DNA from 2 places in the Streptomyces sp. GLSS-08 genome. Region 2 is predicted to be linked to the other one. Evidence: riboswitches for the same ligand, from Rfam matches in the RefSeq annotation. Region 2 holds a riboswitch; the other holds the start of a gene.
What was found. Region 2 has a riboswitch for thiamine pyrophosphate ahead of thiO (glycine oxidase ThiO). Riboswitches for the same ligand answer to the same signal wherever they lie in the genome.

Region 1 (15,559 bases), on a different contig from region 2:
GACGGCGGACCCACCCTGGACGAGCGCACCGGGCCGCGGCAGTTCCTCGTAGTCCACCTGGCCGGCAACGAGTACGTCGTCACCCTGCCGGCCCCCTGGGGATCCGCGCAGATCGAGGTGCTGGTCAACGAACGGCAGAGTCCCAGCGGCAGCGCCGTCTCGGTCACCGTGCGCGACAGCCGGGTGGGACCCGCCCTCGGATACATGGTCCGCGGCGCCTTCGACGCGGCGGCGACGCTCGTCCGGGACGCGGAGACCATGCTCTACGGCCGGATGACCAACCCGCTAGCGGCGGTGGCAGGCGCCTACGTCCTGGTCGGCAGCGAGCTGACGGAGGAGCCGCACCGCTGGGACCCCTGGCTCGACCGGCTGCGGCACGAGTGCGACTGGATGAGCGACGGGTCCGTGCTGTGGGCCATGCGTCACCTGCGCCGGGCCCGGAACGAGACGGAACGGGCGGCGGCACGGGACGCGCTCGTCGAGGCCTTCGAACGCGGGGTCCCGGTCTTCACGCTGGGGCTGAGCCGTCTCATCCACGGCCTCTCCGAGTTCCCGGACGACCCCGAGTGCGCCGACCGGCTCGACCGCGCCCGCCGGCTGTCGTGGCGGGTCGACATGCGGGAACCGTTCGTGGTCGTCGCCCTGCGCAGGAGGTCGCAATGATCCGGTTCACCATGCTGCCCGGCGAGGACGGCGACTGCCTGCTCCTGGAGTACGGGGACGGCACATTCGTCCGCCGCGTCCTCGTCGACGGCGGACGCGCCCGTACCTATCCGCGTATCAAGTCCACCCTCGCCGGCCTCGACGGCCTGATCGACGTCCTCGTCGTCACCCATGTCGACCAGGACCACATCCTCGGAATCCTCGCCCTGCTCGACGACCCCGACCGGACCGTCGAGTTCGCAGACGTCTGGTTCAACGGCTTCGACCACCTGCTGGACGCCGAGGGATTCGGCGCCCGGGACGGCGAGAAGCTCACCAGCGCTCTCCTGGCGCAGCGGACGCCGTGGAACGACGCCTTCGGCGGACGCGGCGTCGAGGTCGGACGCCCGCTCGCCTGGTTCGACGACGGATCCACCATGGAGGTCCTCTCTCCCGACCGCGGCCAGCTGGAGCGGCTGGCCCCGTTGTGGACCGCGGAATGCGCCAGGCACGGCCTGATTCCCGGCCGGAACCCCGAGGAGAACCCTCCGGTGCCGGGCTTCGAGCACTTCGGCACCGTGAACGTGGCGCAGCTCGCCGCGTCCCCCTTCCGGGCCGACACCTCACCGACGAACGTCACCAGCATCGGCCTGCTCTTCGAGTTCGAGGGCCGGCGCATCGTGCTCACCGGCGATGCCGCCGACGGGCGGCTGGTGGCGTCGCTGCGGCCCCGGGCCGAGGCGGAAGGCGGACGGCTGCACCTCGACGCGCTCAAGGTCGCCCACCACGGCAGCGGTCACAACCTCTCGAACGAACTCCTCGGACTGATCGACTGCGACCGCTACCTGATCTCGACCAGCGGAGCGCGGCACCAGCACCCCGACGAGAGTGCCGTCGCCCGGATCCTCGAACACGGCGGAGCCGAGAAGGAGATCGTCTTCAACTACCGCGACCGCGCCGTGCCGTGGGACGTCCCCGGCCTGCGGGAACGCTTCGGCTACACCGTGACGGCACCGGGGCACGACGCGGAGGACGGGTTCGCCGGCTTCGAACTGTGAGGGACCCGCAGGGCCCGTCCACGGCTCGGCTATCCTGACCGGCGTACCGGACACGGGGTGCCCCGCACGAGGGCTGAGATCACACCCGTCGAACCTGAACCAGTTCGCACTGGCGGAGGGATGTCTCATGTCGTTGCCGCGTGCCGGCGGCGAGGCGGCCGTCGCAGGCCCGCAGCGCGTCTTCCCCGGGCGGATGCCCGCCGCCCCCGGTGACCTGCGCGTCGAGGCGCGGGGCAGCGTGCCGGTGCCCGAAGGCGCACGCCACGGCCGGCTGTCCACGGCGTGGTCCGCGCCCAGCCCGACCATGACCGGCGTGTTCACCGGCACGGTCGGCGTCGCACTCGGCCTCGACCTCGCCACCGCGCTCACCGCCGTCGTCCGCTGACCTCGCCCCCCGCACGCCGTCCCCCGTACGGAGAACCAGGTATGACACCGCCCGTCACCCCCGCCGGACCGTCCGCCGCACCGGCCCGCGTCCTGACCGTCGCCGGATCGGACTCCGGCGGCGGCGCGGGCATCCAGGCCGACCTGAAGACGATGCTCGCGCTCGGCGCACACGGGATGAGCGTGCTCACCGCGGTCACCGCGCAGAACTCCGTCGGTGTCCAGGGCGCCTGGGAGCTTCCGGCCGAAGCGGTGCGGGCGCAGTACCGCAGTGTCGTGGACGACATCGGCGTGCAGGCGGTGAAGACCGGGATGCTCGCCTCGCCCGAACTCGTCGCCACCGTGGCCGGGTTGCTCGCGGACACCGCCGCACCCGTGGTCGTGGACCCCGTGAGCGTGTCCAAGCACGGCGACCGGCTGCTCGCGGACGAGGCGCTGGACGCCGTACGTTCCGTGCTGCTGCCGGTCGCGACGGTGGCCACGCCCAACCTGGACGAGACGGCGCAGCTCACCGGCGTCCGTGCGACGGACGAGCGAGGCATGTCCGAGGCCGCGGAGCGACTGCTGTCCTACGGGCCGCGCTGGGTCCTGGTCAAGGGCGGGCATCTGCCGGGCGAGGCCGTGGACCTGCTCACCAACGGCACGGAGGCGCACTGGCTGCGCGCCCCCCGCCACGACAACCGGCATACGCACGGCACGGGTTGCACCCTTGCCTCGGCCGTCGCCGTGGGTTTGGCGCAGGGGAGGACGGTGCCCGAGGCGGTGCGGCTCGCGAAGGACTACGTCACGGGCGCGATAGCGGCGGGGTTCCCGCTGGGCGCCGGCCTCGGCCCGGTCGACCACGGCTGGCGGCTGCGCGCGGGCCACTGAGCCGCCGACCCGGGTGATCCTCGCCGCGGCCCCGCGTCGTGTCCGTCACCGGTGTCCGCCGCCCCGGGGCGGCACGGTGAGCGGGATCCGCGGACGGGCCGGCGGGGTGTACGCCCTTGTCCGGGGCCGCCACCAAGACCCCTGTGGCGCCGCACGGGACCGGGCGTGCGCCCTTGTCCGGGGCCGTCCGGAGACCCCCGTGGCGCCGAACGGGTGGACTCGCAGGAACGCGTACCGGGCGAGGGGTGTACCCCGGGGACCGGATGGTGACGTTGCCACTCGAAGCCCTGAGCGGAGTTCCAGTACTCCAACAGCAACCTCGTGCTCCTCGGCCTGGTGATCGAGAAGGTCAGCGGCCCCCGCCTCGGCGACTTCATCGAGAGGCGGGTCCTGCGGCCGGCCCGCCTGCGCCACACGCTGTTCCCCGAGGAGCACGAGTTCCCCGCACCGCACGCCCGCGGCTACACCGACCAGACGCTGAGCGGTGAGGTGGAGGACTCCACGGACTGGAACCCAGCTGGGCCTGGGCGGCCGGGCAGATGATCTCGGACCTGCGCGACCTGCGCCGGTGGGCGAAGATCGTGGCCACCGGCGAACTGCTCAGCCCGAAGACCCAGGCGCAACGGCTCAAGACGTTGCCGATCGGCGACCCCGGGACGAGCTACGGCCTCGGCATCTTCAAGTCCGGCGGCCGGCTCGGGCACAACGGCTCCATCCCGGGCTACGAGACGGTGACCGTCTACCTGCCGTCGAAGAAGGCCACCCTGGTGGTGATGATCAACACCGACATCCTCGTCGGAGAGCAGGAGCCGTCCTCGCTCGTCGCCCGGGTGATCACCGAGATCGCGACGCCGAAGAACGTCCACGACCGTCCGGTCCCCTTGCGTTGAGCGCCCGCTGCCTGCCGCCTGCTGCCCGCTGACGCCGCCCGGCCCTGCGCGGCCGACCGGGCGGCGGGAGTTGTCCAGCCGCTCGCCGAGCGAGCCGGTCGCGCTGCGCGCGGTTCGTCAGGCCGCGCGCGGCCGTGTGACCGCGCGCCGCACCAACCCGCGTTCTCCCGACTCCGGTTGATCCTTCATCACTCCGACACCTGCCGCCTCTGGTGCTTTCGGCGACGGCCCGGAAAGCTGATCCGGGCATGTCAACGCGACCGCCCGCTCCGCCCCCCACCGCGGTCGACCAGGAGGACGTAGTGAAGAAGAACTCACGCACCCGCCGAGTCTCGGTGATCCTCGGCAGCGCGCTCGCGCTGGTCGTCGCCCTCCCGGGCAGCGCGCTCGCCGGTCCGCCCACGGCCCTGCCGGCCGACGCGGACGGACTGGAGCAGACGTTCCAGCCGGCCTTCGACTACGACACGGACGGCTGCTACCCGACGCCGGCCATCGGCCCCGACGGGACCCTCAACGCCGGTCTCAACCCGTCCGGTGCCCTGAACGGGCAGTGCCGCGACTCCTGGGACCTCGACAACACCAACGGTTACGCGCGCGAGAAGTGCAACAACGGGTGGTGCGCGATCATGTACGGCCTCTACTTCGAGAAGGACCAGGCCGTGGCCGGCAGCAGCCTCGGCGGGCACCGTCACGACTGGGAGCACGTCGTGGTGTGGGTGCAGAACAACCAGGCCCAGTACGTCTCCACCTCCGCGCACGGCGGCTTCAGTGTCTACGGCCGCGACCGGATCCGGTGGGACGGCACCCACCCCAAGGTCGTCTACCACAAGGACGGCGTGCGCACGCACTGCTTCCGCCCGGCCAACTCCAACGACGAGCCGCCGGAGAACCACTCCCACGCCTGGCGCTTCCCGAGCCTCGTCGGCTGGAACGGCTACCCCGCCGGTCTCCGCGACAAGCTGAGCCAGGCCAACTGGGGCAGCGCCGTCTTCGGCCTCAAGGACGGCAACTTCAACGCGCACCTGGCGAAGGCCGAGCCGGCCGGCATCGCCTTCGACCCCAACGCCTGACGAGCACGCGCGGCGAGACCGGCCGTGCGCGTGCGGTAGGGTTCACCTGCGCGATCACGTGGGCCACCACGGGAACGCGGCGGGACGTGGCGCAGCTTGGTAGCGCACTTGACTGGGGGTCAAGGGGTCGCAGGTTCAAATCCTGTCGTCCCGACTTTGCGAAGTCGCAGGTCAAAGGCCGTACCGGACATCCGGTACGGCCTTTGACCGTTGCGCCGCCGGGCCCGGCTACTCGACCTTCGCCCAGTCGAGCGTGCGCTCCACCGCACGCTTCCAGCCCGCGTAGCCCTCCGCGCGCCGGTCTTCGGACCACTGGGGCTCCCAGCGCTTGGACTCCTGCCAGTGGGTGCGCAGTTCGTCGGTGTCGCGCCAGAAGCCGGTGGCCAGCCCCGCCGCGTAGGCGGCGCCGAGCGCCGTCGTCTCGGCGACGACCGGACGGCTGACCGGTACGCCGAGGACGTCGGCCTGGATCTGCATGCACAGGTCGTTGGCGGTCACGCCGCCGTCGACCTTCAGCACGTCGAGGTGGACCCCGGAGTCCTGCTCCATCGCCTCCACGACGTCGCGGCTCTGGTAGCAGATGGACTCCAGCGTGGCCCTGGCCAGATGACCGCCGTCGTTGTACCGGGCGAGGCCGACGATCGCGCCGCGCGCGTCGGAGCGCCAGTACGGGGCGAAGAGACCCGAGAACGCGGGCACGAAGTAGATTCCGCCGTTGTCCTCGACGGTCTTCGCCAGGGTCTCGCTCTCGGCCGCGTCACTGATGATCTTCATCTGGTCGCGCAGCCACTGCACGGCGGACCCGGTGACCGCGATCGAGCCCTCCAGGGCGTAGATCGCCGGGCTGTCGCCGAACTGGTACGCCACGGTCGTGAGCAGACCGTGCTGTGAACGGACCAGTTCCGTACCGGTGTTGAGCACCAGGAAGTTGCCGGTGCCGTAGGTGTTCTTGGCCTCGCCGGGCGCGTAGCAGACCTGACCGACGGTGGCCGCCTGCTGGTCGCCGAGCACGCCCGTGATGGGAATCGGGGCGCGCAGCGGCCGGGAGGTCCGGGTCACCCCGAACGCCTCCCGGTGGGACGAGGGGCTGATGGCGGGCAGCATGGCCCGGGGGATGTCGAAGAAGCCCAGCAGCTCGTCGTCCCAGTCGAGGGTTTCCAGGTCCATCAGCATGGTGCGGCTGGCGTTGGTCACGTCGGTGGCGTGGATACCGCCGTCGGGACCGCCCGTCAGGTTCCACAGGACCCAGGCGTCCGTGTTGCCGAAGAGGGCGTGGCCCTGTTCGGCCGCCTCACGGACCCCGTCGACGTTCTCCAGGATCCACTGGATCTTGCCGCCGGAGAAGTAGGTCGCCGGCGGCAGCCCCGCCTTGCGGCGGATGACGTCGCCCTGCCCCGAGCGTTCCAGCGCCGCGGCGATGGAGTCGGTGCGGGTGTCCTGCCAGACGATGGCGTTGTAGTAGGGACGGCCGTTGCGCGGGTCCCAGACCACCGTGGTCTCGCGCTGGTTGGTGATGCCGATCGCCGCCAGGTCGGTCGGGGACAGGTTCCCGTGCCGCATGGCGTTCTGCATCACCGAGTTGGTGCGCTCCCAGATCTCCACCGGATCGTGTTCGACCCAGCCGGAGCGCGGCATGATCTGGGCGTGCTCGAGTTGGTGCTTCGCCACCTCGTTGCCGGCGTGGTCGAAGATCATGAAACGGGTGCTGGTGGTCCCTTGGTCCACCGCGCCCACGAAGTCCGCCATGGGAATACGCCTCCTTCGCGGGCGTCAGGACTCGTCGGGTGAGGGGACGCGTCCGGGGGGCTCCGGCTCCGCCGTCGGCAGGAACCGGCCGATCAGGAGCTTGTACAGGCCGGCGCCGAGCAGTCCGCCGATCAGCGGGCCGATGATCGGCACCCAGAAGTAGAAGTTCCCGTACTGATCTCGCCAGGCTCCGCCGTATCCCGTGAGGAAGCTGGCCAGCCGGGGCCCGAAGTCACGCGCCGGATTGATCGCGTAGCCGGCGTTGGTACCCCAGGCCATGCCGATCGCGACCACGACGAGACCGATGATGAACGGTGCCAGGTTGGCGCCGGGCGGCGTGTTGAGCAGGTCCGTGATGGCCAGGATCAGCAGCAGCAGGATCGCGGTGCCGATGATCTGGTCGCGGAACGCGCCCCACTCGTGGACCGGCAGATTGGGGTTGCCGTTCGCCGGAAGGGTCGAGAACACGCCCTGTGTCTTGATGGTGTGGCCGGGGTCGGCCTTGGCCAGCGCCTCGGTGTAGTTCCAGCGCACCAGCAGGGCGGCCACGAAGGCGCCGGCCGTCTGGGCCAGCGCGTACGGTGCCACCTTGCTCCACGGGAAACCCTTGAACGTGGCCAGTGCGACGGTCACCGCGGGGTTGAGGTGAGCACCGCTCAGCCGTGCCGCGACGTAGACGCCGAGGGTCACGCCGAGGCCCCAGGCCCAGGCGATGCTGTCGTGGTTGCCGAGACCGCCCGCAGGCGTCGTGAGTGCGCCGCCGGCGACCACCTGGGCCACCACGCCGCAACCGAAGAGGATGAGAATCATGGTGCCGAGGAACTCGGCCGACATCTCGCCGGCCAGCCCCAGCCGCTTGAATCGTTCAGCCATGGAAGCCCACTTCCCACCGGCACGGAGCCGGCCGTCGACTGTCCGAGCCCTCCCCGCATCAGAATAGGACGATCAAGCGACAATCGCACAAGGGGCGCAATATTCACTTTTGTGGCAAGGGGTGCGTTCTCAGGACGGGTGCAGCGGGGAGCCGGTCAGGGCTTCGGAGGGCCTGCCGTCCACGCCCTGCGGGATGTCGCCCGCGAGCATGACGCGGTGCATGACGCGGGGGTGGTCGAGGTGGCCGGTGTCGCCGGGGGCGAGATGGACGGTGGCCCGGTTGTCCCAGAAGGCGACGCTGCCCGGCTCCCACCGGAAGCGGACCGTGTACTCGGGGCGGGTCGCCTGCTCGACGAACATCTCCAGCAGCCGCACGTTCTCCGCGCGGGACACGCCCAGGATCCGCTCCACGTAGTACCCGTTGACGAACAGCAGGCGCTCGCCCGTCTCCGGGTGCACCCGCACCAGGGGGTGCACCGAGGCGACCTGATGGTCCTGGAGGTGCTGGAGGTAGGCGTCCTGGCCGGGACGGGGCTGGTATCCGACGCCGAGCCGGTGCTCCGCGCGCAGTCCCTCGGCGAAGCGCTTCACCGGCTCGGACAGGCCCGCGTAGGCGGCCGCCAGATTCGACCAGGTGGTGTCCCCGCCGTACGGGGGGACGGTCTCCGCGCGCAGGATGGTGGCCGCCGGCGGATCGATCCGGGCGCCGTGGTCGCAGTGCCAGCCCCGCAGCAGCGTGTGGCGGCGCCGCTCCAGCCATTCGTCGCGGTCCATGCCGTACCGCCCGGCCAGCTCCAGCCGGTCCGCCGTGGTCTCCACCTGCGGGAAGTCCGCCGGGGACGCCGTGCCGCGGGACCGCAGGGCGACCGGTTCCCCGAAGCGGCGGGCGAGCGCCACATGGGCGGCGTGATCGAGGTGCTGGTCCCGGAAGAACACCACCTTCCAGCGCAGGACCGCCGCCCGGATCGCCGCGACGACCGCGTCGTCCAGGGGCCCTGCCAGGTCGACTCCGCCGATCTCCGCGCCGGTGTGGCCCGAGGCCGGCCGCACATCGATACCGGCGTCCGCTGTCACGTCTCACTCCGTTCCGTCGAGTCCGGTGGGCCGCCGACCGCCGAAACCCGGGTCGCGGCCCGGTTGATCGCTACCCGCCCCCGGCCCTGCGAACCCGTACGGGGCCCGACGCGCCACCACGGTGGCGGAAACGGCAGCCGCCCCGGCCGGAGTGATCCCGGCCGGGGCGGCTGTGTGCGGACGGCGGGTCCGCGGGGGTGCGTCAGGCGAGGATCGCCAGTGCCTCGTTCCACGTCTTCGACGGGCGCATGACGGCCGTGGCCCTGGTGACGTCGGGCTGGTAGTAGCCGCCGATCTCGGCCGGCTTGCCCTGCGCGGCGATCAGCTCGTCGACGATCGTCCGCTCCTTGGCGGAGAGCGTCTCGGCGAGCGGGCCGAACGCCTTGGCGAGGTCGGCGTCCTCGGTCTGCGCGGCCAGCTCCTGGGCCCAGTACAGGGACAGGTAGAAGTGGCTGCCGCGGTTGTCGATGCCGCCGACGCGACGGGTCGGCGACTTGTCGTTCTCCAGGAAGGAGGCCGTCGCGCGGTCGAGCGTGTCGGCGAGGACCTGGGCGCGCGCGTTGCCCGTGGTCGTCGCGAGGTGCTCGAAGCTGGACGCCAGTGCGAGGAACTCGCCGAGGCTGTCCCAGCGCAGGTAGTTCTCCTTGACCAGCTGCTGCACGTGCTTCGGCGCGGAACCGCCCGCGCCCGTCTCGAAGAGGCCGCCGCCGTTCATGAGCGGCACGATCGAGAGCATCTTGGCGCTGGTGCCCAGCTCCAGGATCGGGAACAGGTCGGTCAGGTAGTCGCGCAGGACGTTGCCGGTGACGGAGATGGTGTTCTCGCCGCGGCGGATGCGCTGCAGGGAGAACGCGGTGGCCTCGACCGGGGACAGGATCTTGATGTCCAGGCCCTCCGTGTCGTGCTCGGGCAGGTACCGCCTGACCTTCTCGATCAGCTGGGCGTCGTGCGCGCGGGTCTCGTCCAGCCAGAACACGGCCGGGTCGCCGGTCGCGCGGGCGCGGGTGACGGCGAGCTTGACCCAGTCCTTGATCGGGGCGTCCTTGGTCTGGCAGGCGCGGAAGATGTCGCCGGCCGAGACGGCCTGCTCCAGGACGGTGTTCCCGGCCTGGTCGACGAGGCGGACCGTGCCGGTGGCGGGGATCTCGAAGGTCTTGTCGTGGCTGCCGTACTCCTCGGCCTTCTGCGCCATCAGACCGACGTTCGGGACGGAACCCATCGTCGAGGGGTCGAAGGCGCCGTTGGCGCGGCAGTCGTCGATGACGACCTGGTACACGCCGGAGTAGCTGCTGTCCGGCAGGACCGCGAGGGTGTCGGCCTCCTGGCCGTCCGGGCCCCACATGTGGCCGGAGGTACGGATCATCGCCGGCATGGAGGCGTCGACGATGACGTCCGAGGGGACGTGCAGGTTGGTGATGCCCTTGTCGGAGTCGACCATCGCCAGCTCCGGGCCCTCGGCGAGCTCGGCGTCGAAGGACGCCTTGATCTCGGCGCCCTCGGGCAGCGCCTCGAGGCCCTTGTAGAGGCCGCCGAGACCGTCGTTCGGGGAGAGACCGGCGGCGGCGAGGGTCTCGCCGTACTTCGCGAACGTCTTCGGGAAGAAGGCGCGGACCACGTGACCGAAGATGATCGGGTCGGAGACCTTCATCATCGTGGCCTTCAGGTGCACCGAGAACAGCACGCCCTCGGCCTTGGCGCGGGCGATCTGCGCGGTGAGGAACTCGCGCAGCGGCGCGACGTGCATCACGGACGCGTCCACGACCTCCCCGGCCAGGACGGGTACGGACTCGCGCAGCACGGTCGTGGAGCCGTCGTCGGCCGTGAGCTCGATGCGCAGGGAACCCGGCTCGGAGATGACCGTGGACTTCTCGGTGGAGCGGAAGTCGTCGACGCCCATGGTCGCGACGTTGGTCTTCGACTCGGTGGTCCAGGCGCCCATGCGGTGCGGGTGGGCCTTGGCGTAGTTCTTCACCGAGGACGGGGCGCGGCGGTCGGAGTTGCCCTCGCGCAGCACCGGGTTCACGGCGGAGCCCTTGACCTTGTCGTAACGGGCGCGGATCTCCCGCTCCTCGTCGCTCTTCGGGTCGTCCGGGTACGCCGGCAGCGCGTAGCCCTGCTCCTGGAGCTCGGCGACGGCCGCCTTCAGCTGCGGGATCGAGGCCGAGATGTTCGGCAGCTTGATGATGTTGGCCTCGGGCGTCTTGGCCAGCTCGCCGAGCTCCGCCAGGGCGTCGGGGATGCGCTGGCCCTCCTCCAGGTACTCGGGGAAGAGGGCGATGATGCGCCCGGCAAGCGAGATGTCACGGGTTTCCACAGTGACACCGGCCTGCGACGCGTATGCCTGGACCACCGGCAAGAACGAATGGGTCGCCAGGGCCGGGGCCTCGTCGGTGTGCGTATAGATGATGGTCGAGTCAGTCACCGGTGCTCCGCTCCACGTCTGCAACATTGCTCGACATCAAGATATCTCGTGACCGGCCCCCACTCGACAGGGCCCTGCCCGCCGTCCGCACGCCCGTCCCCGGCGGGGCACCCCCCGCGGTGGCTCCGGGAGCTACGGCAGCCGCGTCCGTGCCTCCCGCTGGTGCGGGATGCCGGAGTCGGGGAGGACGGTGTCGGGGTTGACGGCGTCGGGCAGGGATGACGCGCCCTGCTGGAGCGCCACCGTCCGGGTCGGCGCCGGAATCCTGATGGCCTCGTCCCGGTAGCGCCGGTGCAGCCGCTTGATGAACTCGTGCTTGATCCGGTACTGGTCGCTGAACTCGCCCACGCCGAGGATCACGGTGAGGCCGATGCGCGAGTCGCCGAAGGTGTGGAAGCGGACGGCGGGCTCGTGCTCGGGGACGGCCCCGGTGATCTCCGTCATCACCTCGGTGATCACCTCCGTGGTGACGCGCTCGACGTGCTCCAGGTCGCTGTCGTAGCCCACGCCGACCTGCACGAGCAGGGTCATCTCCTGCTCGGGGCGGGTGAAGTTGGTCATGTTGGTGCCCGCGAGCTGGGCGTTCGGGATGATCACCAGGTTGTTGGAGAGCTGGCGGACGGTCGTGTTGCGCCAGTTGATGTCGACGACGTAGCCCTCCTCGCCGCTGCTGAGGCGGATGTAGTCGCCGGGCTGGATCGTCTTCGACGCGAGGATGTGGACGCCGGCGAAGAGGTTGGCGAGGGTGTCCTGGAGCGCCAGCGCGACCGCGAGACCGCCCACGCCGAGGGCCGTGAGCAGCGGGGCTATGGAGATGCCCAGAGTCTGCAGCATGATCAGGAAGCCCATCGCCAGCACCACGACGCGCGTGATGTTGACGAAGATGGTGGCGGAGCCCGCGACGCCCGACCGGGACTGGGCGAGACTGCCCACGAGGCCGGTGATGACGCGGGCCGCGGTGACGGTGGCGACCAGGATGAGGACCACGGTCAGGACCCGGTTCACGTTCCGTCCGACCGATGCGGTCAGCGGCAGCGCCGTGGCCGCCGTCGCGATGCCCGCGGACACCGCCGCCCACGGCACGAGGGTCCGCAGCGCGTCGACGAGGACGTCGTCCCCGCTCCAGCGGGTGCGCAGCGCGTGCTTGCCCAGCCAGCGCAGCAGCATGCGCAGCAGGAAGGCCGTCGCGAGGCCCGCCGCCAGGGCGATGCCGGCGACGACGAGATCGTCCAGGGTCAGGGCGCGGTTCACCGGTCGCCTCCCGTACGGCCGAGGGAAGGGCTCGTGGGCCCGATGTGAAGTGTCGTCACTTGCCACCTGCTCGAATCCGGGAATGCACGATCGTGCCGGACGGGTGCGTGCCGTCCGGGACGACCGCTCATCCTGCCGCATCCGGCTGCCCGTCCGTCACCGGGCCTTCGGGTCACGGCCGTTCGATCCGCCGTACCGGCATCCGCGGCCTCGCTCCGGCTCAACTTCTGTCGTCCGCGCACGCTGTCGGCGCCGCGCCGTGTCCGCCGGGCTCAGACGACCTTCAGCCGCAGCAGGGCGCCCAGTGTCAGCGCCCCGGGCAGCAGCGGCAGCCAGACGGTGATGATCCGGTAGCCGAGGACCGCGGCGGTCGCCAGGGCCGCCGGGCTGCCCGCGGCCACGAGCGTGACGATCAGTGCCGCCTCGACCGAACCGATACCGCCCGGCACCGGCACGAGCGCGACGGCGACCGTGGCCGCCAGATACGCCACGGCCAGATGCGCGGGCGGCACCGGCACGTCCAACGCCCGCCCCACCGCTGCCAGTCCGGCGGCCTGGAGCGCCGGGAACGCCAGCGATCCGCCCCACAGGGCGCACGCACGGGCCGGGCGGACGTGCACGGAACGCGCCTCACGAAGCGCGGTCCGCAGGAACGAGCCGACGGCCGCGCGCAGCCGGCGGACGAGGAGCAGGACCGTGACCGCCGCGAAGAGGGCCACCGCCACGGCGAGCAGCAGGGGACCGGCCGCACTCGGCGGCACGAGGGTCCCCGGGCGCAGCGCGTCCGGAAAGGAGATCATCAGCACGAGCAGCAGGCCCACCCGGGTCACGGACTCCGCGAGCAGATACAGCGCCAGCGCGGCCGACGCGCGGGCCGGCGGGACACCGCACACCGTCATGAAGCGCAGGTTGACCGCGCTCGCCCCGAGGCCCGTCGGGAGCAGGTGGTTGGCCGCGCCCGCCGCGAACTGCGTGGCGAGCAGCCGGCCTGCGGGCAGCCGCTCGACGACCGCGCCCTGCCGGGTGAAGGCCGCGGCCACCCAGGTCAGACAGGTCGCCGCGGCGGCCACCGCCAGCCACGGCAGCTCGGCGCCCTCCAGGTGCCCGAAGCCCTCCTGGATCACGGCACGGTGGCGCACCGCCACCCACAGCACCAGGGCGAGCGGGAGCAGGCACAGCAACTGCCGGACCGGAACGCGTCGGGAGAGGGTGTCGGGAGGGCGTACGACGGCTGTCACACCCGGAGAGGTTTTCCACACCGCACCAACGTGGGGTTGCGGACGCGAGGACGGCGGCTGACACGCGGGGCAAGGCACGGAAGAACCGGGAGAGACCGCTGAACCGTTGACCTCAACGTTGCTTGAGGTCTTAACGTCTCTGTCATGAGTATGGAGACCACAGCCTGGATGCAACTGCACAGCGTCATGAACGCGCAGCAGGAGCGCCGCCCCTTCGCCCGCGTCACCCTGCGCCGCATCGCCGCCTTCGCCCGCCCGCACCGCCGCCGCATCGCCTGGTTCTTGGCGCTCAGCGTCGTCACCGCCCTGCTCGCCGTCGCCACGCCGGTCCTCGCGGGACGCGTCGTGGACGCCATCGTGTCCGGCGGCGACGAGAGCACGGTGACACGGCTCGCCGTGCTCATCGCGGTCATCGCCTTCGCCGAGGCGGCGCTCGGGATCGTCGGACGCTGGCTGTCGTCGACGCTGGGGGAGGGGCTCATCCTCGATCTGCGGACGGCGGTGTTCGATCATGTGCAGCGCATGCCGGTCGCGTTCTTCACACGTACCCGTACGGGCGCGCTCGTCAGCCGGCTCAACAACGACGTGATCGGTGCCCAGCGGGCCTTCAGCAACACCCTGTCCGGAGTCGTCGGCAACGTCGTGACCCTGCTGCTCACCCTCGCCGTGATGCTCACCCTGTCCTGGCAGATCACCCTGCTCGCGCTGGTGCTGCTCCCGGTGTTCGTGGTCCCGGCCCGCCGGATGGGCAGCCGGATGGCCAGGCTCCAGCGCGAGGCGGCGGACCTCAACGCCTCGATGGGCACCCGGATGACCGAGCGCTTCTCGGCACCCGGCGCGACCCTCGTCAAACTGTTCGGCCGGCCCGGCGACGAATCCGCCGAGTTCGCGGCCAGGGCCCGCCGCGTGCGGGACATCGGGGTGCGCACGGCGATGGCGCAGTCCGCGTTCATCACCGCACTGACCCTGGTGTCCGCCCTCGCCCTCGCCCTCGTGTACGGGCTCGGCGGCTGGTTCGCCCTGCGCGGCAGCCTGGAACCGGGCGCCGTCGTCTCGCTCGCCCTGCTCCTCACCCGCCTCTACGCCCCGCTCACCTCGCTCGCCGGGGCCCGCGTGGAGGTCATGAGCGCACTCGTCAGCTTCGAGCGCGTCTTCGAGGTCCTCGACCTGAAACCCCTCATCGAGGAGAAGCCGGACGCCCGCGAGGTCCCGGAGGGCCCGGTGTCCGTGGAGTTCGAGGACGTCCGCTTCGCCTACCCCTCCGCCGACAAGGTCTCCCTCGCCTCGCTGGAGGAGGTCGCCGCCCTCGACACGCGCGGCGGTGCCGAGGTCCTGCACGGCGTCTCCTTCCGTGCCGAACCCGGCCGGACCGTCGCGCTCGTCGGGTCCTCCGGCGCCGGCAAGTCCACCATCGCCCAGCTGCTGCCGCGGCTGTACGACACCGACGAGGGCGTCATCCGCATCGGCGGCGTCGACGTACGCGACCTGACTGCCGAGTCGATGCGCGCGACCCTCGGCATGGTCACCCAGGACGGGCACCTCTTCCACGACTCGGTGCGGGCCAACCTGCTGCTCGCCCGTCCCACCGCGAACGAGGACGAACTGTGGGGCGTCCTGCGCCGCGCCCGACTGGAAGATCTCGTCCGGTCCCTGCCCGACGGTCTCGACACGGTGGTCGGCGAGCGCGGCTACCGGCTCTCCGGCGGCGAGCGCCAGCGCATGACCATCGCCCGGCTGCTGCTCGCCCGGCAGCGCGTCGTCATCCTCGACGAGGCCACCGCCCACCTGGACAACACCTCGGAGGCGGCCGTCCAGGAGGCGCTCGCCGAGGCGCTGGAGGGACGGACGGCCGTGGTGATCGCCCACCGCCTGTCGACCGTGCGGGCAGCCGACGCCATCCTCGTCGTCGAGGCCGGACGGATCGTGGAGCGCGGGACGCACGACGAACTGCTGGCGGCGGACGGCCGGTACGCAGAGCTGTACCGGACGCAGTTCGCCAAGGCGGGCACTGCCCGCGACGGCGGGACGGACCGGGCGGACA
Region 2 (15,559 bases):
TCCTCACCGCGTCCCTCAGAGACGCGTCCGAGACGGCGGCGCGGGAGGGCGGCAGCAAGGTCGACGCGCTGGACGCGATGATCAGGGCCGGGCTCGTCTTCATCGACCGCTATCCCGCGTTCACCCAGCTGTACGTGGCCGAGCTGTGGCGCACCAACCGGGCCTGGCAGTCCACCTTGATGGTGGTCAGGCAGCAGGCGGTCGCGGTCGTCGAGGACGTCCTGCGCGACGGTGTGGCGAACGGCGAGCTCAGCGACGAACTCGACATCCCCCTGACGGCGGCGGCGCTGGTCGGCATGGTCCTCGTGGCCGCCCTGGACTGGCAGGCGTTCCAGCCGGAGCGATCCCTGGACGACGTGCACGCGGCGCTGTCCCGGCTCCTCCAGGGGCGCGTGAGCGGCAGCCGCTGAGCCGGCCGGCACGCGAAGGCGCCGGTCCGCGTGAGCGGCAGCCGCTGATGCGGCGGGTGCACGAAGGCGCCGGTCCGATCCGGCCGCGTCCCCCGCGGGCCGCCCCGAACCGGCGCCTTTCCGTACTCCCCCGTACTCCCCCGTGCCCCGTCGGCCCGGTGCGGTCGTCCACCGAGTCCCCCGTGCCTCGCTCCCACCGAATGCCGGCGGAAGGAGCGGTCGAGGGCCCGGCTCCGTTCCGCCGCCCCGTGCCGGCGGTGCCGGAGCCGCGCCCCTCTCCGTGCCTCCACTCTGCCGTTTCCGCAGGTCGAGCCCATCCGTGCGGCTACTCATCCCGTCGGCTGAGTACACCTACTCAGCCGTGGGCACAGGGGCCCAGGACGCGGCGGCGCCGCCTGGATACGATCGCGTCCGTGTCCGTACTCCCTTTGGTCTTCACCAGCGGCTGGGCCAGCGGCATCAACGCGTACGCGGTGGTGCTGCTCCTCGGCGTCTTCGGCGCGACCGGCCTGAGCGACGAGGTGCCGGAGTCCCTGCAGCGCCCGGAGGTCCTGATCACCGCCGCGGTGCTCTTCCTCTGCGAGGCGGTCGCCGACAAGATCCCGTACGTCGACTCGGTGTGGGACTCGGTGCACACCGTGATCCGGCCCGTGTCGGGGGCGGTGGTCGGGGCCCTGCTCGCCGGACAGAGCGGTTCGCTCCCGGATCTCGCGGCGGGCGCCGTCGGGGGTTCGACGGCGCTGGCGAGCCACGCGGTCAAGGCCGGCACCCGGATGGCGATCAACAGCTCTCCCGAGCCGTTCAGCAACATCATCGTGAGCCTGGCCGAGGATCTCGGGGTCGCCGGGATCCTCACCTTCGCGATGTTCCACCCGCAGGCAGCGGCCGTCATCGCGGGCGTCCTGCTGCTCGCCGGACTGCTGGTGCTCTACTTCCTGGTCTCCCGCATCCGGCGTTTTCTGCGCCGCAGGGCCCAGCGCCGGGAGGAGCGGCGGCTCGCGGCGCGGACGGCGTGGCCGCCCGGCTGACGGCCGCGCGCCGGGCTTTCGGTGGCGGCCGATAAAGTCCCTGGCATGGCACGGATTGCGGTGATCGGCGCCGGGATGGGCGCGATGGCGGCCGCCGCCCGGCTGGCCGTCGCGGGCCACCGGGTGGTGGTGTACGAGCGCGCGGCGACGTACGGCGGCGCGCTGCGCCGTTTCGAGCGCGACGGATTCTCCTTCGACCTCGGGCCGGGACTGCTGACGCTGCCCGCGGTCTACCGCGACCTGTTCGTCAAGACCGGCAAGGAGCCGCTGGAGGCGTGCGCCGAGCTGGTCCAGGTGGACCCGTCGGCGCAGCACGTCTTCGCCGACGGCACCCGGGTCGCCCTGTCGAACGCCTCCCGCGCGGGCGTCGTCAGCGCCCTGGACGAGGCGCTCGGCGTCGGCGCGGGGGCCCGCTGGGGCGACTTCCTGGTGCGGGCGCGCGAGGCGTGGGACCGCACCCGCCGGCCCCTCCTGGAGGAGCCGCTCTGGCCGAACTGGCCGGTGCTGGCCGAGCGCGAGCCCTACCCGGCGGTGCCGCACAGGCGTCTGCTGCGCACCCGGCGGGCCGCCACGCTCGCCGAGGTCGGCGCCCGGGAGCTGCGCGACCCGCGGCTCACCGCCCTGCTGGAGAGCCATGCCCTGGCGTACGGGCTCGACCCCCGCACCGCCCCCGCGGCGGCGGCCGTCCTGCCCTACATGGAGCACGCCTTCGGCACCTGGTACGTGCGCGGTGGCGTCCGTGAGCTGGCCCGGGCGGTGTACGAGCGGTGCCTGGACCGCAGGGTGGAGTTCGTGTTCGGTGCGCGGGTCGCGCGGATCGTCGTGCAGGACGGGCGGGCGGCGGGCGTAGAGCTCGGCGGGAGCGCGGGCACGGTCGCCGAGGCCGACCTGGTGGTGGCGGGGGTCGCTCCGGGTGTGCTGGAGGCCCTCGCCCCGGGCACGGCGCTGCGGGGCGGTGCCGGCGTCGTCCCGGCGCAGCGCGGCGCGGCGAGCCGGTTGACGGTGCTGCTGGCGCTGAGAGGCGGCCGGCCGGCCGGGGCGGCCCACCGGACCGTGGTGCACGCGGCGGACCGTGACGAGGAGTTGCACCGGCTCTTCGGCGACCCTCCGGGGCTCGCCGCCGCCCCCACCCTCACGCTGCTGCGCCCGGACGACCCGGCGTCGGCGCCGGACGCGGAGCACGAGGCGGTGACCCTGACCGCGACCGTCCCGGCGGGTCTGGAGGTGTCCGCACCGGACGTGGAGCGGCTGCTCGGCGTCGCGGAGCGTGCCCTGCCGGGGCTCCGCGACCGTCTTCTGTGGCACGAGGTCCAGACGCCCGCGGACATCGCCGAGGCGACCGGCGCGGCCGGTGGCGCGGTGCCCGCCCCGGCGCTCGCGGCGGCGGACGGACGGCTGCTGCACCCGTCGAACAGCACCGCGCTGCCGGGGCTGTTCGCCGTCGGCGGCTGGGCACACCCCGGCGGCGGGCTGCCGCACGCGGGGATGTCGGGTGCGCTCGTCACCGGCCTCGTCGTGGAGGGGCCGGACTTCCGGGGCTCGCAGTGAGGTGACCCGGGGGGCTCCGGGCTCACAGTGAGGTGACCGGGGGCTCCGGGCCACCGGGGCTCCTCAACGGACGCGGTGGCCGTGGCGGCGCTCCTGGGGGTCAGTACCGGTACTGCTCGTCGTAGCCGGTGCTGCTGCCGTTGCCGTCGCCCTGGTAGGGATACGGCTGCTCCGGCGGGAGTTCGCCGCCGTAGGGATCCTCGGCGTTGCGCTGCTGGGGCACCCACACGCCGCCGGGCGGGGTCTCGCCCGCGGAGGTCCCGGTGTACTGGGACTGGTCGTGGTTCTGCTGCCCGTACGCCTGGCCGTGGTAGGCGGCGGTGTCGTACGGGGCGCTGCCGTAGGTCTGCGTGCCGATGTACGGGTCGGAATAGGCCGCGTACTGCTGCTGCCCGGTGTCGTAGCCGTACTGCTGCTGGTCGTATCCCGCGTAGCTGTCGTAGGCGTAGGCCTGCTGGTCCTGGGGCTGGCCGGTGCCCTGGGGCGGGTTGCCGGCGTACGCGTTCTCGTCGTAGACGCCGTAGGAACCGGTGTCGTCGGGCAGCGGCTGCGGCTCGTAGACGGCGGTGGCCGCGGGGGCGGACGGCTGCGCGGGCGTGAAGACGTCGTCGGGGTCGTAGTCGTCGTCGCGTGTGTACGGCCGGTCGCCGGTCGCCTCCGCACCGGAGACCTCCGGCGCGGGCTCCTGGCGGCCCTGCTCGCCGCGGCGCCGCTTGCTGGCGCCCGGACGGCCGCCGATGGCCCAGCCGGTCGAGAAGCCGCGGCGGAAGGACAGCGTGACGTACGTCTGCCCGACCGCGAAGGCGGCGGCGCCCAGTCCGATGACCACCACGGAGGGGATCAGCACGCCGACGACGACGCAGAGGAAACCGCCGAAGGCGAGCAGCCGCCAGCGCAGCCGCGCCTTGTACTGCAGCAGCACCTCACCCAGCAGCCACAGCGCGACCATCCCGAACGCGATGTAGAGGACCGTCCAGCCCATGTACGCCCCTCTCCCAGTAACCGCTACGCAGTGTGTCGCACACCGGCGCGGCCGGTCCAGGCCCGCTGTGGGTGGTGCAGGCCGAGATTCTCGTAGATCTCCAGTGTCGCCGTGGAGTTGTTGAGCGTGATGAAGTGCAGGCCGGGAACTCCCTCGGCCAGCAGTCGCGCGCAGAACTCGGTGGCGAACTCGATGCCAATGGAGCGTACAGCCGCCGGATCGTCTTTGGCTGTGAGGATCCGCTCTTTCAGCTCCGCCGGGATGGAGGCGTTGCTGAGTTGTGGCAGCCGTTCCAGCATCTTCACGCTCGTCACCGGCATGACCTCGGGGATCACCGGGGTGCCGCAGCCGGCCGCGGAGACCCGGTCGCGCAGGCGCAGGTACGACTCGGGGTGGAAGAACATCTGCGTGATCGCGTAGTCGGCGCCCGCGCGGCACTTGTCGACGAAGTGCGCGACGTCCAGATCCCATTCGGCGGACCGCGGGTGCATCTCGGGGAAGGCCGCGACGCCGACGCAGAAGTCACCGGACTCCTTGATCAGCCGGACGAGATCGGCCGCGTAGGCCAGGCCCTGGGGGTGCGGGACCCACTCGCCCATGGGGTCGCCGGGCGGATCGCCGCGCACCGCGAGCATGTTCCGGATCCCGGCGTCCGCGTACTGCCCGATGATGTTGCGCAGCTCCGCGACGGAGTGGTTCACGGCGGTGAGGTGGGCGACCGGGGTGAGTGTCGTGTCGGCGACGATCTGTTCGGTCTCCCGGACCGTGCCCGCTCGCGTGGAACCGCCCGCTCCGTAGGTGACGGAGACGAAGTCGGGCGCGACGGCCTCGACCCGGCGGAGCGCGTTCCACAGGTTCCGCTCGCCCTTGGGGGTCTTCGGCGCGGAGAACTCGAACGAGTACGTCTTCTTGCCGGTCGCGAGCATGTCGCGCACGGTGCGTGCGCGATCAGTCCTGGTGGAAGCAGATCCGGAGGCCATGTTCGCAGGTTAGCCAGGGGACGCCGGTCACCCAACCGGAGAGATGGGATTCGTCCGGATTCGTCGGCTTCTTGTCCATCCCTCGGACACCGGGCGTCACCGCGGCGCAGGGGCGTCCCGCAGCCGCTTCGCGAACGCGCCGGCCGCCGCTCCCGGATCGTCCGCCTCGGTGATCGCCCGGACGACGACGACCCTGCGGGCGCCGGCCTCCAGGACCTGGTCCACGTTGCCGAGGTCGATGCCGCCGATGGCGAACCAGGGGCGGTCGGTGTCCAGCGAGGCGGTGTACCGGACCAGATCGAGGCCCGGCGCGTGGCGGCCGGGCTTAGTAGGGGTGGGCCAGCAGGGACCCGTGCAGAAGTAGTCGACGCCCTCCTGGACCGCGGCGGCCGCGGCCTCGGACTCCGCGTGCGTGGAGCGTCCGATCAGGATGTCGTCGCCGAGGACGGCGCGGGCCGCGGGGACCGGCAGGTCGCCCTGGCCGAGGTGGAGGATCTGGGCGCCGGCCGGATGCGCGGCGCGGATCGCGTGGGCCACGTCCGCCCGGTCGTTCACCGAGAGCAGCGCGCCGTGCCGGCGGCAGGCGTCCGCGAACAGCTCCAGGCACGCGAGCTCCTCCGCCGCCTCCAGGCTCTTGTCCCGCAGCTGCACCAGGTCGACACCGCCCGCCAGGACCGCGTCGAGGAACTCGGGGAGGTCGCCCTGGCGCTTGCGGGCGTCCGTGCACAGGTACAGGCGGGCGTCGGCGAGCTGTGCGCGGGCGGCGGCACCGGTCTCGGGCATCGTTGAGTCCCCCGTGGTCGGCGGTGTACGGACCGCGGCGGCCGGGCGGGCCGGCGGGCCGTGGTCCGTACACCGGAGGTTGTCGTCGGATCAGACGGCGAGCGCCTGGGCGCGGCGCTTCACCTCCGTGCCGCGATTCTCGCTCAGAGCCTGCGCGGGGGTGCCGGGCAGGGTCGAGTCGGGGGTGAAGAGCCACTCCAGCATCTCTTCGTCGTTGTAGCCGTCGTCCCGCAGGAGCGTCAGGGTGCCGGACAGGCCCTTGACCACCTTCTGCTCGGCCCCGTCGATGAAGGCGGCGGGGACGTGCAGCGCGCGGTTCTCACCACGGCGTACGGCGATGAGCTGGCCGTCCTTCACCAGCTGCCGGACGCGGGTCACCTCGACGCCGAGCATCTCGGCGATGTCGGGAAGGGTGAGCCAGTCGGGGACGAGAGCATCGATCTTTGCGTCAATCTCGGTCACGGGACAAGCCTGCCATCTGGGACCGACAGTCGGAAGCCGGGCCCGTCCGACCTGGGGAGGGGGGCCGGGGCGGCCGGGACGGCAGCCGCTACGCCGCGGCCGCCTTCAGCGGCTTCGACGGGTCCGTCAGGGCGACCGCGTCCATCGGCGTGCCCGCCTCGATGAGCTTGCGTCCCTGGGCCAGGTCCCGGGGCCGGCCCACCGCGAGCAGGGCGACGAGGCGGCCCTCGCGCAGCCAGCACACCGTCCACGCGGCGCCCGACGGGTCGCCGCGCCACAGGGTGGTGTCGGCGGACGCGTGGTGGCCCACGTACTGCACGAAGCGCCCGAACTGCTCGGACCAGAAGTACGGCACCGGGTCGTACGCGACGGGGGTCTCGCCGATGATGTTCGCCGCCACCGCGCGCGGTCCCTGGAGGGCGTTGTCCCAGTGGTGGACCAGCAGGCGGCCCTCGTACCGCCCCGAGGGGAAGGAGGCGCAGTCGCCGACCGCGTAGACGTCGGACGCGGAGGTGCGCAGGTGCGCGTCGGCCACGATCTCGCCGTGGGCGCCGAGCTCGATGCCTGAGCCGGTGAGCCAGCCGGTCGCGGGGCGGGCCCCGATACCGACGACGACCGCGCCCGCGGGCACCCGGGAGCCGTCGTCGAGGACGACGGCGCCGGGCTCGACGCGCTCCACGCGCGCGTGCGTGCGCAGCGCGGCTCCGCTGTCGGCGTACCAGGCCGCCATGGGCGCGGCCACTTCGGGAGGCAGCGCCCCGGCCAGCGGACGGTCGGCGGCCTCGACGACGGTCACCGTGCAGCCGGCCTCGCGCGCCGCGGTGGCGAACTCGGCACCGATCCAGCCCGCGCCGACGACCACGATGTCGTGCTGCTCGGCGAGGACCGGGCGCAGCAGCTCGGCGTCGTCCAGGGTGCGCAGCAGATGGACTCCGGGGACGCCCTCCGTGCCGGGCAGCCGGATCGGTTCCGCTCCGGTCGCGAGGACCAGGACGTCGTACGGCACGGGACCTTCGGCGGTGTCCAGCTCGTGGTCCGCGGGGCGCACCCCGAGCACCTCGCAGCCGAGGCGCAGTCCGATGCCGAGCGCCTCGAAGTCGACGTCGAAGGCGGAGCCCTCGGCCTTGCCGAGCAGCACCGCCTTGGACAGCGGCGGCCTGTCGTACGGCTGGTGCGGCTCCGCGCCGATCAGCGTCACCGTGCCGGCGAAGCCCTGTTCGCGCAGGGCGACGGCGGTCTGCACCCCGGCCATGCCCGCGCCCACGACGACGACCTGCCGCGCCGTGCGTTCCTCAGCCCGCGTCTGCTCGCTCACCTGATCACCATAGACACCTGACGGTCCATCAGTCATCGGGTGCGCGGGGTGATCTCCTCCACCGCGCTCGTCCCGCTGCCCTCCTGCGACTCCCACTGCCAGCTCTCCTCAAGCCGTACCCGTCCGTCGGCCAGCTCGACGACCGAGGACACGCAGTGCCCGGAAGAGGTCGTTCCGTCGTGCTTCAGCTGCACGTACCGGAAGTCGAGGCGGTCACCCTCACGCCTACCCACGAGATGACCTCGTACGACATCCCCGCCCGAGTACTCGGCCCAGATCTCCCCGTTCCGCTCGTGGTAGGTGAACCGGGTGCGGGTGCCGACCTGGCCCGGCGCCTGGTCGGCGACCGGGGCGAGGACGAGGCCGTCGAGCGAGCGGGTCATGCGGGGAACTCCTCTACTGGGGTCCGGGGTGACGGGCTAGGCTGGCCAACGTAGAGCACACGCGGGAGCCCGGACGCACCGGGCTGAGAGGGAGGCTGGGCGGCCTCCGACCGTACGAACCTGATCCGGGTCATGCCGGCGAAGGGAGGGGCTGGACGCCCATGTCGCGTATGTCGCACGCCGCGCCCACCGCACCGGGGTCCGCGGACATCCCGGACGTCCTCGTCGTGGGCGGTGGCATCATCGGGCTGGTGACCGCCTGGCGGGCCGCACAACGGGGACTCAGCACCGCGGTCGTCGACCCCGAGCCGGGCGGCGGAGCCGCGCAGGTGGCCGCAGGCATGCTGGCCGCCGTCACCGAACTGCACTACGGCGAGCAGACCCTGCTGGGCCTCAACCTGGCCTCCGCGCGCCGCTATCCGGACTTCGTGGCCGAGCTGACCGAGGTGACCGGCCTCGACCCCGGTTACCGCAGGTGCGGCACGCTCGCCGTCGCGCTGGACGCCGACGACCGCGCGCACCTGCGCGAACTGCACGCCCTGCAGCAGCGGTCCGGCCTGGACTCGGAGTGGCTCAGCGGTCGCGACTGCCGCCGTCTGGAGCCGATGCTCGCCCCGGGTGTGCGCGGCGGGCTGCGGGTGGACGGGGACCACCAGGTCGACCCGCGCCGGCTCGCCGCCGCCCTGGTCGCGGCCTGCGAGCGGGCCGGAGTGGTCCTCCACCGCACCTGGGCCGAATGCCTGACCGTCGTACGGGGCCGGGCCGCAGGCGTGCTCACCCGCGACGGCACCGCCCTCGGGGCCGGCCAGGTGGTCCTCGCCGCGGGCAGCCTCAGCGGACGGCTGGCGGGCGTCCCCGACGACCTGCTGCCGCCGGTGCGCCCCGTGAAGGGGCAGGTGCTGCGGCTGACCGTGCCGAAGCTGTACGCGCCGTTCCTGAGCCGGACCGTGCGCGCCGTCGTGCGCGGCAGCCACGTCTACCTGGTGCCCCGCGAGAGCGGCGAGCTGGTCGTGGGCGCCACCAGCGAGGAGCTGGGCTGGGACACCACGGTCACCGCGGGCGGGGTGTACGAGCTGCTGCGCGACGCGCACGAACTGGTCCCCGGGATCACCGAGCTGCCGCTGACCGAGACGCGCGCCGGACTGCGCCCCGGCTCGCCGGACAACGCGCCGCTGCTCGGCCCGACCGGGCTCGACGGCCTGTTGCTGGCCACCGGCCACTACCGCAACGGCGTGCTGCTCACCCCGGTCACCGGCGACGCCATGGCGCACGTCCTCACCACCGGTGAACTCCCGGACGAGGCACGCCCCTTCACACCCGAACGCTTCAGCACGGCCCGCACGGAGCAGCCCGCATGAACATCCACGTCAACGGGGAGCGGCGGCACGTCGCTCCGGGCACGGCGCTCGACGCGCTCGTCGCGACCCTCACCGCGGCCCCCTCCGGGGTCGCCGCCGCCCTGAACGAGACCGTCGTCCCGCGCACCCGGTGGGCCGCGACGGCCCTCGCCGAGGGAGACCGCGTCGAAGTCCTCACCGCCGTCCAAGGAGGCTGACCCCATGGCCGACGACCCCTTCGTCCTCGGTGGTACGTCCTACTCGTCCCGCCTGATCATGGGCACCGGCGGCGCCCCCAGCCCGGACGTGCTGGAGCGCTCGCTGGCGGCCTCCGGCACGGAACTGACGACGGTCGCGATGCGCCGGGTGAACCCACAGGCGCACGGCTCGGTGCTGTCCGTGCTCGACCGGCTCGGCATCCGCGTCCTGCCGAACACGGCGGGCTGCTTCACCGCGGGCGAGGCCGTCCTGACCGCCCGGCTGGCCCGCGAGGCCCTCGGCACCGACCTGGTCAAGCTGGAGGTCATCGCCGACGAGCGCACCCTGCTGCCGGACCCGATCGAGCTGCTGGACGCCGCCGAGACGCTGGTCGACGACGGCTTCACCGTGCTGCCCTACACGAACGACGACCCCGTGCTGGCGCGCAGACTGGAGGACGTCGGCTGCGCCGCGATCATGCCGCTGGGCTCGCCCATCGGCTCCGGCCTCGGGATCCGCAACCCGCACAACTTCCAGCTGATCGTGGAGCACGCGCGCGTGCCGGTCATCCTGGACGCGGGAGCCGGTACGGCCTCGGACGCCGCGCTCGCCATGGAGCTGGGGTGCGCCGGTGTGATGCTCGCCTCGGCCGTGACCCGGGCCCAGGAGCCGGTGCTGATGGCCGACGCCATGCGGCACGCGGTCGAGGCGGGGCGGCTGGCCTACCGGGCGGGCCGCATCCCGCGCAGGCACTTCGCCGAGGCGTCCTCCCCGGTTCAGGGGCGTGCGCGGCTGGATCCCGAGCGCCCCGCCTTCTGACGCGAGCGCCGTCCACGAGCGCGTCCGCGAGGCCGCACAACAGTCACAGGTCTGCTGCATTCCGCCCCCGGAACGGGCGGAGCGGGTGGGCGGGACGGCGGCGGCTCGTAGACTCACCTGCGTGGATACGACCCTTCAGGACCCGCTTGTCGGGCAGGTGCTCGACGGCCGCTACCGCGTCGACGCGCGGATCGCGGTCGGCGGGATGGCCACGGTCTACCGTGCCCTGGACACCCGCCTGGACCGCGTGCTCGCGCTCAAGGTGATGCACCCCACGCTGGCCGCCGACGGCTCCTTCGTCGAGCGGTTCATCCGGGAGGCCAAGTCCGTGGCCCGGCTCGCCCACCCGAACGTGGTGCAGGTCTTCGACCAGGGGACGGACGGGTCGTACGTCTACCTGGCCATGGAGTACGTCGCCGGGTGCACCCTGCGTGACGTGCTGCGCGAGCGCGGGGCGCTGCAGCCGCGGGCCGCGCTCGACATCCTGGAGCCGGTGCTCGCCGCACTCGGCGCCGCACACCGCGCGGGGTTCGTGCACCGCGACATGAAGCCGGAGAACGTCCTCATAGGGGACGACGGCCGGGTCAAGGTGGCGGACTTTGGTCTCGTCCGGGCCGTGGACACGGTGACGAGCACCACGGGGTCCGTCCTCGGCACCGTCTCCTATCTGGCCCCCGAGCAGATGGAGCACGGCACGGCCGACCCCCGCGTCGACGTGTACGCGTGCGGCGTCGTGTTCTACGAGATGCTCACCGGCGAGAAGCCGCACTCCGGCGACTCCCCCGCCCAGGTGCTCTACCGGCACCTGAACGCGGACGTGCCGCCGCCGTCGGCCGCCGTGCCGGGGCTGCCGCCGGCCCTCGACGACCTGGTCGCCTCGGCTGCCGCCCGCGACCCCGAGGCGCGCCCGTACGACGCGGTGGCGATGCTCGCGCAGGTGCTGGAGGCGCGGGGCGGGCTGAGCCCCGAGCAGCTGGACGCCGTACCGCCGAAGGCCGTGACCGCGGACCACGACAACGCCGAGGACCGGACGAGCGTGATCCCGCGCTCACTGTCCGGGCAGCGGCCGCTGCCAGTGAACGAGGACGACGCCGCACTGAACCGGACGAGCCGCTTCGAGAGTCCGCCGCTCCCGCCGCGGCGGCGCGGGACGCGGCCGAGGCGCGGCCTGTTCGCGATCGTCGCGGCCGTGCTGCTGGTGCTCGGCGTCGGTGCGGGCGTCTGGTACATCAACTCCGGCCAGTTCACCAAGGTCCCGCCCGTGCTGGAGAAGACCGAGGCGCAGGCGCGGGACCGGCTCGAAGCGGCCGGCCTGGACGTCGAGAAGGTCGAGCGCGACTTCAGCGACACCGTCAAGCGCGGCAGGGTCAGCGGGATCGACCCGGGGGTGGGCGAGCGGATCCGGGAGAACGACTCGGTGACGCTGACCATCTCCAAGGGGCCCGAGCTCGTGAAGGTGCCCGATCTGGAGGGCGAGACGCTGAGCGGCGCCAGGGACCGGCTGAAGTCGGCGGGCCTGGCGGCCGGCATGGTGACGCGGGACTTCAGCGACGAGGTCGCCAAGGGGGCCGTGATCGGTACGGACCCGGCCACCGGCACCGAGCGGCACGCCGGGTCGGCCATCGCGATCACGGTGAGCAAGGGCAGGGCGGTGGACGTGCCCGACGTCACGGGTTCGTCGGTCGAGGACGCGACCGAGGAGCTCAAGGACGCGGGCCTGAAGGTCAAGGTCGCCGCCGGGCGGGTCACGTCGTCGGAGTTCGACAAGGACGAGGTCGTCGAGCAGAAGCCGAAGGGGGACGGCGGACGGCGGCTCGCCGAGGGCGACACGGTGACGCTGACGCTCTCCAAGGGCCCCGAGATGGTCGAGGTCCCGGACGTCGTGGGCGACAGCGTGGAGAAGGCGACGCAGCGGCTCGAGGACGCCGGGTTCGAGGTCGACAAGGACCGGGGGCTCCTCGGGCTCTTCGGGGACACCGTCGAGAACCAGTCGGTGGACGGCGGGGACAAGGCCCCCAAGGGGTCGACGATCACGATCGAGATCCGCTGAGCGAACCCGGCCGCTCCCCGGGGGCGGGCCGGTCGGGCCCCGGGGACATGCGGGGCCTGAGCACACGGGAGCGCGTGACACCCTGAAGGGCGTGACAAGCAAGCAGCTCCGCAACCCCGTCGGCGGCCATGTCCCGGTGGCGGGCGGCCTCTCCACCGTCGGCCTGGCCCATGCGCGCGAGGTGGGCGCCGAAGCCGTCCAGGTCTTCGTCGCCAACCCGCGCGGCTGGGCGACCCCGGCCGGCAACCCGAAGCAGGACGAGGCGTTCCGCGCGGCCTGCGCCGCCGAGTCGGTCCCGGCGTACGTCCACGCCCCGTATCTGATCAACTTCGGCTCGCACACGGAGGCGACCGCCGAGCGGTCGGTGCTGTCGCTGCGCCACTCCCTGCGCCGGGCCCGGGAGATCGGCGCGCTCGGCGTGGTCGTGCACACCGGGAGCGCCACCGGCGGACGGGAGCGGGCCACGGCCCTCGCGCAGGTACGGGAGCGGATGCTGCCGCTGCTCGACGAGCTGACCCACGACGACGACCCGTACCTGCTGCTGGAGTCGACGGCCGGCCAGGGTGCCTCGCTCTGCTCCCGCACCTGGGACTTCGCGCCCTACTTCGAGGCGCTCGACGCCCATCCGCGGCTGGGCGTCTGCCTCGACACCTGCCACATCTTCGCGGCGGGCCACGACCTGACCGGGCCGGACGGGATGCACCAGACCCTCGACCTGCTGGTCTCCACCGTCGGCGCCGGCCGGCTGCGGCTGATCCACGCCAACGACTCCATGGACGTGGTCGGCGCCCACAAGGACCGCCACGCGAACATCGGCTCCGGTCACATAGGGGAGGACCCGTTCCGTGCGCTGATGACCCACCCGGCCACCGCGGGCGTCCCCCTCGTCATCGAGACCCCCGGCGGCAGGGAGGGGCACGCGGCGGACATCGAGCGGCTGAAGAAACTCCGCGACGACGGACCTCGTCGAGGAATACCCCAGGGGGGTATACGGTTCCTGTCAGGTGCGGGAACCGATAACTGACGCTGGGGGCTTCTCATGCAGCACGACGCGCACACCGGACACGCTCACCACGACCACGACCACACCGACGCCCACGCCCCGGTCACCTGGGCGACGGCCGCCCGGGCCACCCTCCACTGCCTGACCGGCTGCGCCATCGGCGAGGTGCTCGGCATGGTGGTCGGGACCGCGCTCGGCTGGGGCAACGTGCCCACGATGGTCCTGGCCATCATCCTGGCCTTCTTCTTCGGATACGCGCTCACGCTGCGCGGGATCCTCGGGGCGGGTGTCGCCGTCAGGACCGCGTTGCGGGTCGCACTGGCCGCGGACACGCTGTCCATCGCGGTGATGGAGCTGATCGACAACACCGTGATCGCCCTGTGGCCGGGCGCCATGGAGGCGCACCTCGACGACCTGCTGTTCTGGGGCGCCCTGGCGATCTCGCTCGCGGTCGCCTTCGTGGTGACGACACCGGTGAACCGGTGGATGATCGGCCGCGGCAAGGGCCACGCGGTGGTGCACCGGTACCACCACTGACGCCCGCATCGGGAGGGTCAGATCTCGGGGCCGTCCCCGGGCTCCTCCTGGTAGGAGTACCGCTGCTCGCGCCAGGGGTCGCCGACGTTGTGATAGCCGCGCTCCTCCCAGAAGCCGCGGCGGTCGGCCGTCATGTACTCCACGCCGCGGACCCACTTGGGGCCCTTCCAGGCGTACAGGTGCGGGACGACCAGGCGGAGCGGGAAGCCGTGCTCCGCGGTGAGCAGTTCGCCGTCCTTGTGGGTGGCGAAGATCGTGCGCTCGGACGCGAAGTCGTCGAGCCGCAGGTTCGAGCTGAAGCCGTACTCGGCCCAGACCATCACGTGGGTGACGGAGGGAGCCGGCGGGGCGATCCGCAGGATCGTGCGCGCGGGGATGCCGCCCCATTCGGCCCCGACCATGCTGAACTTCGTCACGCAGTGCAGGTCGGCCACGACGGTGGCGTACGGCAGGGCCGTGAACTCCTCGTGGGTCCAGCAGCGCTTCTCCTGGTCGGCGGTGGCACCGAAGACCCGGAACTCCCAGCGCTCGGGGCGGAACTTGGGCACCGGGCCGTAGTGCGTGACCGGCCAGCCGCGCTGAAGTCGCTGCCCCGGGGGGAGGTCCGGCTGTGCCGCTTCTCCAGATTCACGCTCCACCGGCTGACCCATGACTCCATCCTGACAGACCTGGGACGGTGCACATGACCAGGCCTGTCCTGATTCGGGCAACTCATACTAAGCGTGCACTTACTGGACGGCCCCGGGTGCCGGTGCGAGGATGCGGCGCAACCTGCCCACTTCCCGCCTGGAAGGAGCCTCTGCGATGCAGGGCGACCCCGAGGTCCTCGAATTCCTCAACGAGCAGCTGACCGCCGAGCTCACCGCGATCAACCAGTACTTCCTGCACGCGAAGATGCAGGAGAACTTCGGCTGGACGAAGCTCGCGAAGTACACGCGGCACGAGTCGTTCGACGAGATGAAGCACGCCGAGCTGCTCACCGACCGGATCCTCTTCCTTGACGGCCTGCCGAACTACCAGCGGCTCTTCCACGTCCGGGTGGGACAGACGGTCACCGAGATGTTCCAGGCGGACCGGCAGGTGGAGGTCGAGGCGATCGACCGCCTCAGGCGCGGGATCGAGGTGATGCGCGCGAAGGGCGACATCACCTCCGCGAACATCTTCGAGTCGATCCTCGCGGACGAGGAGCACCACATCGACTACCTGGACACCCAGCTGGAACTGGTGGAGAAACTCGGCGAGGCGCTCTACATCGCGCAGCTGATCGAGCAGCCGGAGGGCTGAGCCGCCGCGGGAGGCGGGAGGGCCAGGGCCTGTCGTTTGGATCAGGCCGGCTGTGACCGACGGTTCGTCCTGATCGACCCGAGCGGGGTCTGGCGCGTGCAGCTGCAAGGCGGAGGAGGGAGTCGACGCGGAGCGTCGGCGACCGACGACAACGCCGCAGATGTGCGCGCCAGACCCCGCGACGTCGGCCTGATCCAAACGACAGGCCCTAGGCGGCCTCGTCCAGCGCGGCGGACTCCATGGCGCCGGCGAGGACCGGCCGGCCCCGGTCCATGAGCTCGGGGCGCGGGGTCGCGCCGCGGCCGAGCAGGGCCTGGATGCGGCGTACGCACGAACCGCAGTCCGTGCCGGCCTTGCAGGCCGAGGCGATCTGGCGGGGGGTGCAGGCACCGGCCTGCGCGTGCTGCTTCACCTGCGCCTCGGTGACACCGAAGCAGTTG

Region 1: linked by a shared signal. The riboswitch ahead of AC0ZLC_RS16125 (cytosine permease) and the one ahead of thiO (glycine oxidase ThiO) in region 2 are both predicted to bind thiamine pyrophosphate.

The regions. Positions count from the first base shown of each region.
Region 1 is NZ_JBWJAQ010000008.1:56,633-72,191, forward strand. It holds gene AC0ZLC_RS16115 (hypothetical protein) at 1-663, shown strand, start outside; gene AC0ZLC_RS16120 (ComEC/Rec2 family competence protein) at 660-1,700, shown strand; TPP riboswitch at 1,744-1,838, shown strand; partial or broken gene AC0ZLC_RS16125 (cytosine permease) at 1,828-2,079, shown strand; gene thiD (bifunctional hydroxymethylpyrimidine kinase/phosphomethylpyrimidine kinase) at 2,127-2,954, shown strand; partial or broken gene AC0ZLC_RS16135 (serine hydrolase domain-containing protein) at 3,246-3,844, shown strand; gene AC0ZLC_RS16140 (NPP1 family protein) at 4,147-4,914, shown strand; tRNA gene AC0ZLC_RS16145 (tRNA-Pro) at 4,995-5,068, shown strand; gene glpK (glycerol kinase GlpK) at 5,143-6,660, opposite strand; gene AC0ZLC_RS16155 (MIP/aquaporin family protein) at 6,685-7,533, opposite strand; gene AC0ZLC_RS16160 (TauD/TfdA dioxygenase family protein) at 7,663-8,607, opposite strand; gene AC0ZLC_RS16165 (NADP-dependent isocitrate dehydrogenase) at 8,810-11,029, opposite strand; gene AC0ZLC_RS16170 (mechanosensitive ion channel family protein) at 11,162-12,280, opposite strand; gene AC0ZLC_RS16175 (lysylphosphatidylglycerol synthase transmembrane domain-containing protein) at 12,553-13,518, opposite strand; gene AC0ZLC_RS16180 (ABC transporter ATP-binding protein) at 13,669-15,559, shown strand, end outside.
Region 2 is NZ_JBWJAQ010000028.1:39,103-54,661, reverse strand. It holds gene AC0ZLC_RS31740 (TetR/AcrR family transcriptional regulator) at 1-410, shown strand, start outside; gene AC0ZLC_RS31735 (DUF4126 domain-containing protein) at 824-1,438, shown strand; gene AC0ZLC_RS31730 (phytoene desaturase family protein) at 1,484-2,986, shown strand; gene AC0ZLC_RS31725 (SCO2102 family sporulation regulator) at 3,087-3,968, opposite strand; gene metF (methylenetetrahydrofolate reductase [NAD(P)H]) at 3,992-4,948, opposite strand; gene thiE (thiamine phosphate synthase) at 5,045-5,731, opposite strand; gene AC0ZLC_RS31710 (Rv2175c family DNA-binding protein) at 5,822-6,193, opposite strand; gene AC0ZLC_RS31705 (NAD(P)/FAD-dependent oxidoreductase) at 6,282-7,508, opposite strand; gene AC0ZLC_RS31700 (avidin-fold protein) at 7,541-7,891, opposite strand; TPP riboswitch at 7,943-8,055, shown strand; gene thiO (glycine oxidase ThiO) at 8,053-9,249, shown strand; gene thiS (sulfur carrier protein ThiS) at 9,246-9,446, shown strand; gene AC0ZLC_RS31685 (thiazole synthase) at 9,451-10,245, shown strand; gene pknB (Stk1 family PASTA domain-containing Ser/Thr kinase) at 10,367-12,295, shown strand; gene AC0ZLC_RS31675 (deoxyribonuclease IV) at 12,387-13,319, shown strand; gene AC0ZLC_RS31670 (DUF4396 domain-containing protein) at 13,335-13,835, shown strand; gene AC0ZLC_RS31665 (sulfite oxidase-like oxidoreductase) at 13,853-14,485, opposite strand; gene bfr (bacterioferritin) at 14,640-15,119, shown strand; gene AC0ZLC_RS31655 ((2Fe-2S)-binding protein) at 15,328-15,559, opposite strand, start outside.